2 regions of the Paraburkholderia fungorum genome follow, and region 2 is predicted to be linked to the other one. Evidence: riboswitches for the same ligand, from Rfam matches in the RefSeq annotation. Region 2 holds a riboswitch; the other holds the start of a gene.

Region 1 (5,751 bases), on a different contig from region 2:
GAGTCTTAAACAAGCCGCTTCGTGATGAAGCGCCACTCGGCTTCGGTCACCGGCGTGATCGACAAACGGTTGCCCTTGGCGAGCACGCGCATGTCCTGCAATTCTTCGTGCTCACGCAAAGTTGCGAGCGGAATCAGCGGAATTTTCTTTTTGAATACGACGTCGACGAGCAACCAGCGCGGCGTTTCCTGCGACGACTTTTCGTCGTAGTACGGGCTCTTCCTGTCGAACTGTGTCGGGTCCGGGTAGGCAGTGGACGAGACCTCCGCGAGCCCCGCGATGCCGGGTTGAGGACAGCTCGAGTGATAGAACAGCACGCCGTCGCCGACCTGCATCATGTCGCGCATGAAATTGCGCGCCTGATAATTGCGCACGCCGGTCCACGGTAACGTGTGGTGCGGTGCGTTGGCGAGATGGTCGATGCTCGCTTCGTCCGGTTCGGACTTCATTAGCCAGTAGCGCATGAATCGAATTGAACGTGGTTGACGTTAAGGGCTTGACGGCACGAACGAAAAACGCGAACGGAGAAAACGTACGTGAAACCGGAGCCCAAAGAAAAACGGCATCGAACCGAAGTCCGATGCCGTTCTAGATAAGGTCCCCGCCTTAGCCGCTAGGCCGGCATCCTGAACCGGGGGTTCAGAATTGGTCGCAGTTAGCAACACTTCGGGTACATCAGACAGAGTGACGCGCACACCCGTGCTACAAATTTCCGCAACCGTGCACATGGCATTGGTTCAAGGAATATATGACCTTGGCGAACCAGGCAGGGAAGCTAAACCGATGAAGCTTAAACGATTGAACTCAAACGTTTGCCGAGATTGACTCACCTTCGTTTGAATCCGCAGTGGATCTCAGGACCGACTGCTACTTACTGCATGTTGTACTGCTGAATCACAGTACCCAGTTGTTCGTTCATTTGATGCATTGTACGCCGGATTTCCTCTGCAGGAAATGCTTCTCCGTGTCTAACGCTCGATTGGAGCCTAAGCAGTTCCGATGCCAGCGACAGCGCAGCCATGACGGCAATGCGATCCGTGCCGCGCACGTTGCTGTTATTGCGGATCTTCGACATTTCGGCGTCGACGCGAGCAACCGCTTCAAGCAGTGCGCCTTCCGTTTCCGGCGAGCACGCGAGGCGATAGGGCACGTCGAGAATCGATACTTCGATCTGCTTGGTGGTCATGCATTTTCTCCGTGGCGGGTCACTTCGCTCTCCGCTTCGACAGCGTGCTGAGCAGGCTCGAGCAGATCGAGCTGGTTATCCGGCTCGCTGTTCGCGCGGGCCCGCGGCAGTTTCTCGAGAATTGCATTCAGGCGCACCTGAGCGTCGTCGATTTTCGCGGACAGCGCATCGCGTTCGGCCTGCAATGCGTCGCGCTCTTCGCGCAACAGTGCAAGTTCCGTGCGCGTAGCTTCTGCTTCGGCGCGTGATTGGGCGAGCTGATCTTCGAGCGCGATTCGCGCTTCATTGTGGCGTTGGCTGATCGCGATCAGCTTGCCGATATTCTGTGAAAGTGATTCGAGTTCGGTGAGCATGTGCTGCGTCCTCTAAAGACATTGCATTTTAGCGCGGAATATCGCAGGTTCCGACAATTGTCTCGTTTCGAGACGTAACAACATTGCTTTATGCAGGCTTTTATCGACCTTATGATGAAAAACACCTCGCCGGTCGGACAATATTCTGCATTTAACAGAACGGCTTGCGATGGTGCAACCGTTCTTGACGCACTTCGAGGCCGCTCCTAAACTTGCCGCACTCTGGTGCCCGCGCGCTTTTCAACAGTGCGCAGTTAAACGGGAAGCAGGGCGCATGTTCCGTGAACCGGAACGCGCTAACCTGCGCTGCCCCCGCAACGGTAAGCGACCGCATTCGTCATGCAGGTCGATCCTGATCGCGTGTTTGAAGCTCAACATGTGAGTGTGCCACTGCGCGTTACGCGTGGGAAGGTGGGATCGATGTGTCGCCAGCCCGGATACCGGCCAGAGGGAGAGGCACGTCCCCCGCGAAAATGTTAAATACGGGGGTGCCTCGTTACGCATCGGCCTGCGGGGAAGCGGGCCGCGCACGCTATCCACAGGAATGCCATCCCATGTTGTCCCCCATCGCTCGCGCGGTGCTGCTCGCGTTTGCGAGCCTGCCGCTCGTCGTGCATGCGCAGAGTGCTGCATCGCCATCTTCGTCCACGTCCGCTTCGGATGCTGCAGATTCTGCTGCCGCTGCTACGTCTGAATCGGCGTCGTCATCATCGTCATCGGGCGATGTGTCCGCTGCAGATGATTCGTCCACGCTATTGTCGCCCGTCGTCGTGACCGCGGGGCGCACGCCGCAACCGCTCGCGGACACGATTCCGCAGACCACGTTATTCGATCAGCAGGATCTCGCCGACACCACCGCCACCGACTTGCCCGGTCTGTTGCAACTCGCGCCGGGTGCGCAAATCTCGCGGACAGGTGGCCCTGGTTCGACGGCGAGCCTGTTCTTGCGCGGCGCGTCGTCGACGCAATCGCTGTTGCTGATCGACGGCGTGCGGGTGGATTCCGTGAGTCTCGGTTCGGCGCAAATCTCGCAGATCCCGCTCGATCAGATCGACCGCGTCGAAGTCGTGAACGGCAACGTGTCCGCGTTATACGGCTCGGGTGCGATCGGCGGGGTGGTGCAGGTGTTCACGAAAGACGGCGGCGATCATCCGCCGCGCTTCAATTTTTCGGTGGGCTACGGCAGCTATCACACGCAGACCCAGCAGATGGGCGTGAACGGCGCACTCGACAAAGACGGCAACACGACCTTCAGCATCTCGCTCGCGCGCTCGAAAGACGACGGCTTTTCGTCGCTCAACCCCGCCCAGGCGCCGGGCGCGAATCCGAATGCGAACGGCTATCTGAACGAGAGCATCTCGGCTTCGTTGCGTCACAAGTTCAACGACCAATGGGACGCGGGCGTCACGTTCTTCCAGTCGAACGGCAACAACAGTTACGACAACGCGTACGGCGAGCCGACCGATCTGAACAATCTGTACAGCAAGGTGCGCCAGGCGTCGGTCTTCGCGAACGGCAAGCTGACCGACTGGTGGACCACGCATTTCATCGTGTCTGAAGGCGACGACCGCAGTGTGTCGAACACCAACGGCATCTATAACGGCCGCTTCGACACCGACAATCGTCAGTACACGTGGCAGAACGATTTTGCATTGGCCGCTCAACAGAAACTTCAGGTCGGCTACGAACATCTCGATCAGACGCTCGAATCGGACACCTTTGCCGCGCCCGACCGTCACGTCGATTCGGGTTTCGTCGGCTATACGGGACGCTTCGGGCGCAACCAGATTCAGGCGAACGTACGGCACGACCAGTATTCCGATTTCGGCGGAGCGAACAGTTACTATCTCGGCTACGGTTTCGACATCACCGGGAACTGGAAGGCAACCGCAAGCTATTCGGATTCGTTCCGCGCCCCGAGTTTCGACGATCTGTACTATCCGTACAGCGGCAATCCGTCGATCAAACCGGAGCGCAGTCATTCGATCGAAGCCGCGTTGCAGTACGCATCGAATGCGCTTGGCGTGATGCGCCTGAGCGCATTCCAGACCCGCTATTCGAATCTGATCGACTATCCCGAAGTGTCGCCCGGCATCTATCTGGCCGAGAATGTCGGCCGTGCGAAGGTGCAGGGGCTCGAAGGCTCGTGGAGCGGACATGTCGGCAAGACGGACGTGCGTGCCTCGTTGACGCTGCAAAATCCCGTCGACCTCGACAACGATGTCGACCTCGTGCGGCGCGCGCGGCGCTTCGGCTCGCTGGCGGTGAATCGCAGCATTGCAGGGTGGCGCGTGGGCGGCGAATGGATCGTGAGCGGCGCGCGTAGCGACAGCAGCGGCGATCTGGGCGGCTATGGCATCGTCAATCTGTCGGCGCGCTACAACATCACGAAAGCGTGGTACGTCACCGCGCAAATCGACAATCTGTTGAACAAGGACTATGAAACGGCCTACTCGTATAACTCGCCGCGACGCGGTGCGTATGTCACGATCGGTTGGCAGCAGCAGTGACGCGCGCGCTGCGTTGAGATCACGCGGATGAATCGTCCTCCGGTTTCGATGCCCGCTGCCGTGCGCGTGATGAGCGCGAGGCGCGCGGCCGCGATCTGGCTCGCGCTCGCCTGCGTCGCGCTGGCGGTGCTGCTCGCGTCGCTCGCATTGGGCAGCGTGTCGCTCGCACCGGGACGCGTGTTGTCGGCGTTGCTGCCGTCGCATGCGTTCACGGCGTCGCCGGTCGAGTCGGGCGACCTTGCTGGCGAGATCGTCCGCACGCTGCGTTTGCCGCGCGCGCTGGCCGGTTTTGCGTGCGGCGCATTGCTCGCATTGGCGGGCGCGTTGTTGCAGGTGCTGTTGCGCAACCCGTTGGCCGAGCCGTACATATTGGGCGTATCGGGCGGCGCGGCGACCTTTGCGCTGCTCGCGATGATCGCCGGTTGCGCGTGGTGGATCGTTGACGCCGGTGCATTCGCTGGCGCGTTCGTGTCGATTTTGCTGGTGCTCGGTCTCGCTCGCCGCGAGTTGTGGCGCGGCGAACCGCAAGACACGTCGCCGCGTTTGCTGCTGACAGGCGCGGTGATCGCGGCTGGGTGGGGCGCGCTGATCACGCTGCTGCTCAACCTCGCACCCGACAGCCGTCTGCGCGGCATGCTGTTCTGGCTGACCGGCGACCTCAACGGCGGCGCGATGCCGTGGACCGCGCTCGTGGCGCTGGTCGTCGCGCTGCTGGTCATCGTGCCGGTCGCGCCGCGTCTGAATGTTCTGTTGCGTGGCGATGCCGCCGCGCAAGCGCTCGGCGTCGCGGTGATGCCGCTGCGTTTGCGCGTGTATCTGGTGGCGTCGCTCGCGGCTGCTGCAGCAGTGACGACCGCGGGCACCATCGGCTTCGTCGGACTCGTGGTGCCGCATATGCTGCGACTCGCGTTCGGCAACGATCAGCGCATGTTGTTACCGGCCGCCGCGCTCGGCGGCGGCGTCGCGGTGATGGGCGCGGACCTGATCGCGCGCACGGTGATCGCGCCCGCGCAATTGCCGGTCGGCGTGATTACGTCGATCATCGGTGTACCCATTTTTCTGTGGATGCTGCTGCGCAGGCGCCGATGATGCAAGCTCGCGATAACTCTCAGCAACACGCGCTCAGCGCGCAAGGCGTGACCTTGCGCGCCGGTTCGCGTATCTTGCTCGACGCGTTCACGCACACGTTTTATCCCGGCGAAATCTGGTGTGTCGCGGGACCGAACGGCGCGGGCAAGACGACGTTGTTGTCGACGCTCGCGGGTTTGCGGCAGGCGTCGGCGGGACAGGTCGAACTGGACGGCATACGTTTGCGCGACTGGCAGCCGCTGCCGCTCGCGCAGCGGCGCGCATTGATGCCGCAAAGCGCACCCGACGCATTCAGCGCGAGCGTGCTCGACATCGTCACACTGAACCGCTTCCCGCATCTGAACGGCTGGGGCTGGGAGCGTGACGCCGATCGCGATGCGGCGCATGCTGCGCTCGATCTGCTGGGGTTGGCCGCGTTCGCCGCGCGCGACGTGCTTTCATTGTCGGGCGGCGAGCGTCAACGGGTGGCGCTCGCGGCGGTGTTATGTCAGGACGCGCCGTTGTTACTGCTCGACGAACCGCTGTCACATCTCGATCTGCATCATCAGATCGACTGCCTGGAAGCGCTGACGGCCTGGGCGCGCGAACCGCGTCGTACCGTGATGTTTTCGTG
Region 2 (5,751 bases):
ATCGACGTCCGCGAGCGGCACGATGCGCTGATTGCCCATCGTCGCGCGTTCGACGTAAAGCGCACGTTTCGCGAGGCCAAGCTCGCCAAGCACGCGCCGCACCTTGTCGAAATTGCGGCCGAGTTTCATGATCACGGCAGCGTCGGCATCGGCGAGACGGCGGCGCAAATCTTCCTCGGGCAGCACGCCCGACAACACCGACAGGCTCTGGTTGCGATACACCAGCGGCGCACCGAGCACCGCCGCACCGCCGAGCATCGAGCAGACGCCGGGCACGACTTCGCTGTCGTAGCGCGCCGCGAGCCGGTCGTGCAGGTACATGTACGAGCCGTAGAAGAACGGATCGCCTTCGCAGATCACCGCCACGTCGCGGCCCGCGTCGAGATGCGCGGACACGACGCCTGCGGCGGTATCGTAGAAGTCGGCAATGATCGCTTCATACGACAGCGGCGGTTCGAGCGCCTCGGTCGTCACCGGATAAACCAGCGGCAGATGCTGCTGCGCCTCGTGCAAATGCGCCTCGATGATGCTGAACGCGTTGCCCTTTTTCCCCTTGGCGACGAAATACGCGACCACGGGTGCCGCTTTCAGCAAACGCAGCGCCTTCAGCGTGATGAGTTCGGGGTCGCCGGGGCCGACGCCGAGTCCGAGCAAACGTCCTTGCACCGCCATTTATTCGACCTCCGTAGCGAGCGCATTGACGGCCGCGGCAGCCATCGCGCTACCGCCGCGCCGGCCGTTCACGACGACGAAGGGCACGCCGCGACTGTCTTGCGCGAGCATCGCCTTCGATTCGGCCGCGCCGATAAAACCCACCGGAAACCCGAGGATCAGCGCGGGTTTTGGCGCGCCGGCATCGAGCATGTCGAGCAGATGAAACAGCGCGGTCGGCGCATTGCCGATCACGACGACGCTGCCCGCCAGATGCGGACGCCACAATTCGAGCGCGGCAGCCGAGCGCGTATTGCCGAGTTCGCGGGCGAGCGCGGGGACGTCCGGCTGCGTGAGCGTGCAGATCACTTCGTTGCCCGCGGGCAGCCGGGCTCGCGTGATGCCCTGCGCGACCATGCCCGCGTCGCACAGAATCGGCGCGCCTTGAGCGAGGGCGACGCGGCCTGCGGTGCCGGCATCGGCGGAAAATTGCAGATCGTCGATCACGTCGACCATCCCGCACGCGTGGATCACGCGCACCGCGAGTTTTTCGAGGTCGGCGGGAATGCGCGACAGGTCGGCCTCCGCGCGGATCGTCGCGAACGACTGGCGATAGATCTCCTGACCGTCGCGTATGTATTCAAGCATCAGTGTTACTCCGGGCCAGGCGCGCGAGCGTGTCGGCGGCCTGTTGGATCGTCAGTTGGTGCGCGACGCAGCGGCCGAAACCGGAGCCGCTGTCGTCGCGTCGATAAAGGTCGTAGCTGCCGGGCGCCACCGCCAGCAGCGTGTAGGGCGCGCAATGCGCGGCCGCGCAGGATCGCGGGCAGCCGCTGAGGTGCACTTCGACGCCCGCGGGCAGTTGCGCGGCGAGTTGCTGCGCGTCGGCTTTGGTGTCCGCGAGACTTTTTGCGCAGCCGCTCGACCCGGCGCACGCGATCAGACGCGTGATCGGCTGCGACGGGTCGCAAGCGAGGCCGAGCGCGTTCAGTGCGGTTAGCACGGCGGGCACGGTGTCTGTCGCGAGGTCGGGAAGCAGCACGCTTTGCCACGGGGTGATGTGCAGGATGCCGGTGTTGTGCTGGCGCGCGAGCAAGGCGAGGGCGCGCAAGGTATCGGCATCGACGCGGCCGAGCGGCGGTTGGCCGCCTGCGTGCCATGTTCCTGACTTGCATTGCGGATGCGCGCCGAGGCGAAGGCCGGCGTCGGCTGGCGTGCTGCGTTGCCAGCCGGCAAGCGACGCGTCGCGTGAAAGCGGGAAGTCGACGTAGGTCTGGGCGTGCTGCAGGATGGTATCGACGGCATGGGTGGCGAGCAGGTGACGCATGCGGGTGGCGTCGTCGGCGGCGAGGTCGAGGAAGGTGTGCAGCAGTGCTCGCACGAGAGCCGGGACTTGCGCGGGCGATACGGCGGCGAGTGGGCCTGTGCCTTTGTTGGGCCGCCCGACCTGCTGCGGTTGAGGCGCGGCTACGCTTTGAAAAGCCGAAGCCTCCGGCGGGCATCCCGCCAACCCGAACACGAACCGCACACCCTCGACACCCTGCGACGCCGCGATCCACACATCATGCGGATGATCGACCCGCGCCAGCCGCTCACCGCCATCCAGCAGCAACGCGAATTTTGGCGATAACGCTGCAAACCGCGTGTCGCTTTGCAGCAGCGCGAGCAGTTCGGCACACAGCTGCGTCGTATCGACCAGGGCCGCAGGATCGCGTCCGGCGGCGGGGCTGATCATCACGTTGCGGACATCGTCGGCGGAAGCGGCGCTCGCATTAACGGTCACGCTACCCCCCGGCATAGGCTCAGGCCCAAGCCCCGCACCCACCAGCGCCTCAATCAACGCCGCTTCGTGCCCGCTACGCACCCCGCGCACCTGCAGATTCGCGCGATTGGTCAATTCGACGACCCCGGCCGCGTGCCGTGCGCTCGCGCCTGCGATAACCTCGGCCTGCGCCGCGCTCAATACGCCGCCAGGCAGCTTGATCCGGCAGATCCCGCCATCGCGCGCGGCGACGATGCGCAGCAGCCCCGGACACGCCGAAGGCCGCAGTGTCGGGACCGCGTGAGGCAAAACGAGGGAGGGCGAAGCTTGATTCAAGACGGACACCGGGTTGAGCGTCGCACAAAAACCCGAGCAAGCCGCGTCAGGCTTGCTGCGGCATCGGTACACCCCGCCCGATGTTGGCTGGCACGAACAGTGTTGCCGGCAGGTCTCCTGGCTGGCAGGTCATGATCCGCCGCGGCCTTCCCGGTCAAACCAGTGGCGCGCAGCGCAGGCGGACTCGCTGCATACAGTTGCGGGGGCAGCCACAGTGGCACTGTGTTCCCTCTTCGGCCCCGAAGGGCACCGGCGGCTGTATTATGCCTTTTTTCGGACAGCGCAACGAGGCTGGACGCTTTGACAGGCGTGGCACAGCGCATTATTTGAAGATTCAGAATGAGGATGGATGCATGCCGGCATGGCTGACCGTAGTGGGCATTGGCGACGACGGCTTCGCCGGTTTGGGACGGCCCGCGCGGCGTGCTTTGCTGACGGCGTCGGTGATTTATGGCGGCGAACGTCATCTGGCGATGCTGCCCGCGCGACTCGCCGCGCGCCGCACCCAGTGGCCGCGTCCGTTCGATCTTGCGCCGTTGCTGGCCGAGCGCAATCAGAGCGTGTGTGTGTTGGCGAGCGGCGACCCGATGCTGTTCGGCGTCGGCGCGACGCTGGCGCGGCAGTTGCCCGAGGGCGAACTGCGGGTGCTGCCCGCGCCGTCGTCGTTGTCGCTGGCGGCAGCGCGTTTGGGCTGGCCGTTGCAGGACGTGGCGACGGTGTCGGTGGTGGGTCGTCCGCTGGCGGCGTTGAATGCGCATCTGCATGACGGCGCGCGCATTTTCGTGCTGAGCGCGGACGGCAGCACACCCGCCGCGCTTGCCGCATTGCTGGCGACGCGCGGCTTCGGCGCGACCCGGATGGTCGTGCTCGAACATCTGGGCGGCGATCTGGAGCGGCGGATCGACGGCCGGGCCGATCAATGGCCCGCGGGCGAAGTCGCCGCGCTGAATCTGATCGCGCTCGAATGCCGCGCGGACGAAGCCGCGCCGCGTCTGCCGCTGACCTGCGGCCTGCCTGACGACGCGTTTCGCCACGACGGCCAGTTGACCAAACGCGATGTGCGCGCGATCACGCTCGCGCGCCTCGCGCCGACGCCCGGCGAATTGCTGTGGGACGTGGGCGCGGGCAGCGGCTCGATCGGGATCGAATGGATGCGCGCGCATCCCGCCTGCCGCGCGATTGCCGTCGAAGGGCATCCGGAGCGGCAGGCTTTTATCGAACATAACCGCGACACATTGGGCGTGCCGGGTCTGCAACTCGTCGCGGGCCGCGCGCCCGAGGCGCTGCACGGACTGCCCGCGCCGGATGCGGTGTTTATCGGCGGTGGCGTGACGGTGCCGGGCGTGCTGGAAACCTGCTGGGAGAGTCTGCGTGACGGGGGCCGTCTGGTGGCGAACGCGGTCACGCTGCAAGGCGAAGCGGCGCTGATCGCGTGGCGCGACCGGCACGGCGGCACGCTGACCCGCGTCGCGCTGGCCGACGCGCGGCCGCTCGGCGGTTTCGATACGTGGCGTCAGGCGTTGCCGATCACGATGCTCGACGTGACGAAGCACGCTGCGGGTATCCCGGGCAACATGCCCGCGGCTTCCACCGATCATCCGTAATGCGCGACGAAACACCCGAACAACCCGCGCCGCTTCGTAGCGGCTACACGACCGGCAGTTGCGCCACCGCGACGTCGCTGGCGGCGGCGCGTCTGCTGCTCGCGGGCGTCGTCAGCGAGGTCGCGGAAATTACGCTGCCCAAGGGCCAGCATGTGCCGATGCCGCTGGTCTACTGCCGCCGCGTCGTCAATGACACCGATGTCGCCGATGACGTCCATGTCGCCGGAGATGCCGGCAACGCCAGCAGCGCTGACGTTGCAGAAGCCGGCACCGTCAAGGACGCCGGCGACGACCCCGACGTCACCCACGGCGCGATCGTCTTCGCGCGCGTGCGCCTGATCGCCGAACCCGGCGTGATTTTTCGCGCGGGGCCTGGCGTCGGCACCGTGACGCGAGCCGGTCTGACACTGCCGGTCGGCGAACCGGCGATCAATCCCGTGCCGCGCAGCATGATGACGCAGCATCTGACCGAACTCGCCGCCGAGCATGCGTACAGCGGCGGCTTCGAAGTGACGATCGGCGTCGAAGGCGGCGCGGAACTCGCGCTGAAAACGATGAACCCGCGCCTCGGCATCATCGGCGGATTGTCGATTCTCGGCACCTCCGGGATCGTGCGGCCGTTCTCGTGCTCGGCTTATATCGCGTCGATTCATCAGGGCATCGACGTGGCGCGCGCGAACGGCTACACGCATCTCGCGGCCTGCACCGGCAACGCCAGCGAGGACGCGATGCGCGCGCACTATGCGCTGCCCGATATCGCGCTGATCGAAATGGGCGACTTCGTCGGCGCGGTGCTCAAGCATATGAAGCGCGCGCCGGTCGAGCGACTCAGCGTGTGCGGCGGCTTCGGCAAGCTCAGCAAGCTGGCGGCCGGGCATCTCGATCTGCATAGCCGGAATTCGAGCATCGATCTCGAACGGCTGGCGACCTGGGCCGCCGGATACGGTGCCGACGACGCTCTGCAAACCGCGATTCGCGCGGCCAATACGAGTCAGCAGGCAGTGGCGCTCGCGCACGCGCAGCAGGTGCCGCTCGGCGATATCGTCTGCCGGCATGCGCTGGCCGTCGCGCGCGATATCGTTCCGCCGCAGGTCAGCGTGGAAATGTTCGCGATCGACCGCCAGGGCAATCTGATCGGAGCCGCACGATGACGCCTGCCACGACACAACCCGTCAGGGTTCTGCTGCTGGGCGGCACCGGCGACGCGTTGAAAATCGCGCGGCAACTCGGCCCGGCCGACGTGTACAGTCTCGCGGGCCTCGGCAAGGTGCCCGAGGACTTGTCGTGCGAAGTGCGCGTCGGCGGATTCGGCGGCAGCGAGGGCCTCGCGCGTTACATCGAAAGCGAAAAGATCACGCTCGTGATCGACGCAACGCATCCCTACGCCGCACAGATCAG

Evidence for each region. Region 2 has a riboswitch for cobalamin ahead of cobG (precorrin-3B synthase). Riboswitches for the same ligand answer to the same signal wherever they lie in the genome.
Region 1: it holds a riboswitch for cobalamin, as region 2 does, so the genes downstream of both, BLS41_RS05045 (TonB-dependent receptor domain-containing protein) here and cobG (precorrin-3B synthase) in region 2, are expected to answer to the same signal.

The regions. Positions count from the first base shown of each region.
Region 1 is NZ_FNKP01000001.1:1,130,874-1,136,624, forward strand. Features, by position in the region: gene BLS41_RS05025 (EVE domain-containing protein) at 6-464, opposite strand; RNA gene ssrS (6S RNA) at 595-776, opposite strand; gene BLS41_RS05035 (cell division protein ZapA) at 872-1,186, opposite strand; gene BLS41_RS05040 (ATPase) at 1,183-1,539, opposite strand; cobalamin riboswitch at 1,746-2,002, shown strand; gene BLS41_RS05045 (TonB-dependent receptor domain-containing protein) at 2,094-4,049, shown strand; gene BLS41_RS05050 (FecCD family ABC transporter permease) at 4,077-5,138, shown strand; gene BLS41_RS05055 (ABC transporter ATP-binding protein) at 5,138-5,751, shown strand, end outside.
Region 2 is NZ_FNKP01000002.1:1,439,948-1,445,698, reverse strand. Features, by position in the region: gene BLS41_RS22385 (precorrin-2 C(20)-methyltransferase) at 1-672, opposite strand, end outside; gene BLS41_RS22380 (precorrin-8X methylmutase) at 673-1,299, opposite strand; gene cobG (precorrin-3B synthase) at 1,292-2,749, opposite strand; cobalamin riboswitch at 2,840-3,018, opposite strand; gene BLS41_RS22370 (bifunctional cobalt-precorrin-7 (C(5))-methyltransferase/cobalt-precorrin-6B (C(15))-methyltransferase) at 3,103-4,353, shown strand; gene BLS41_RS22365 (cobalt-precorrin-5B (C(1))-methyltransferase) at 4,353-5,504, shown strand; gene BLS41_RS22360 (cobalt-precorrin-6A reductase) at 5,501-5,751, shown strand, end outside.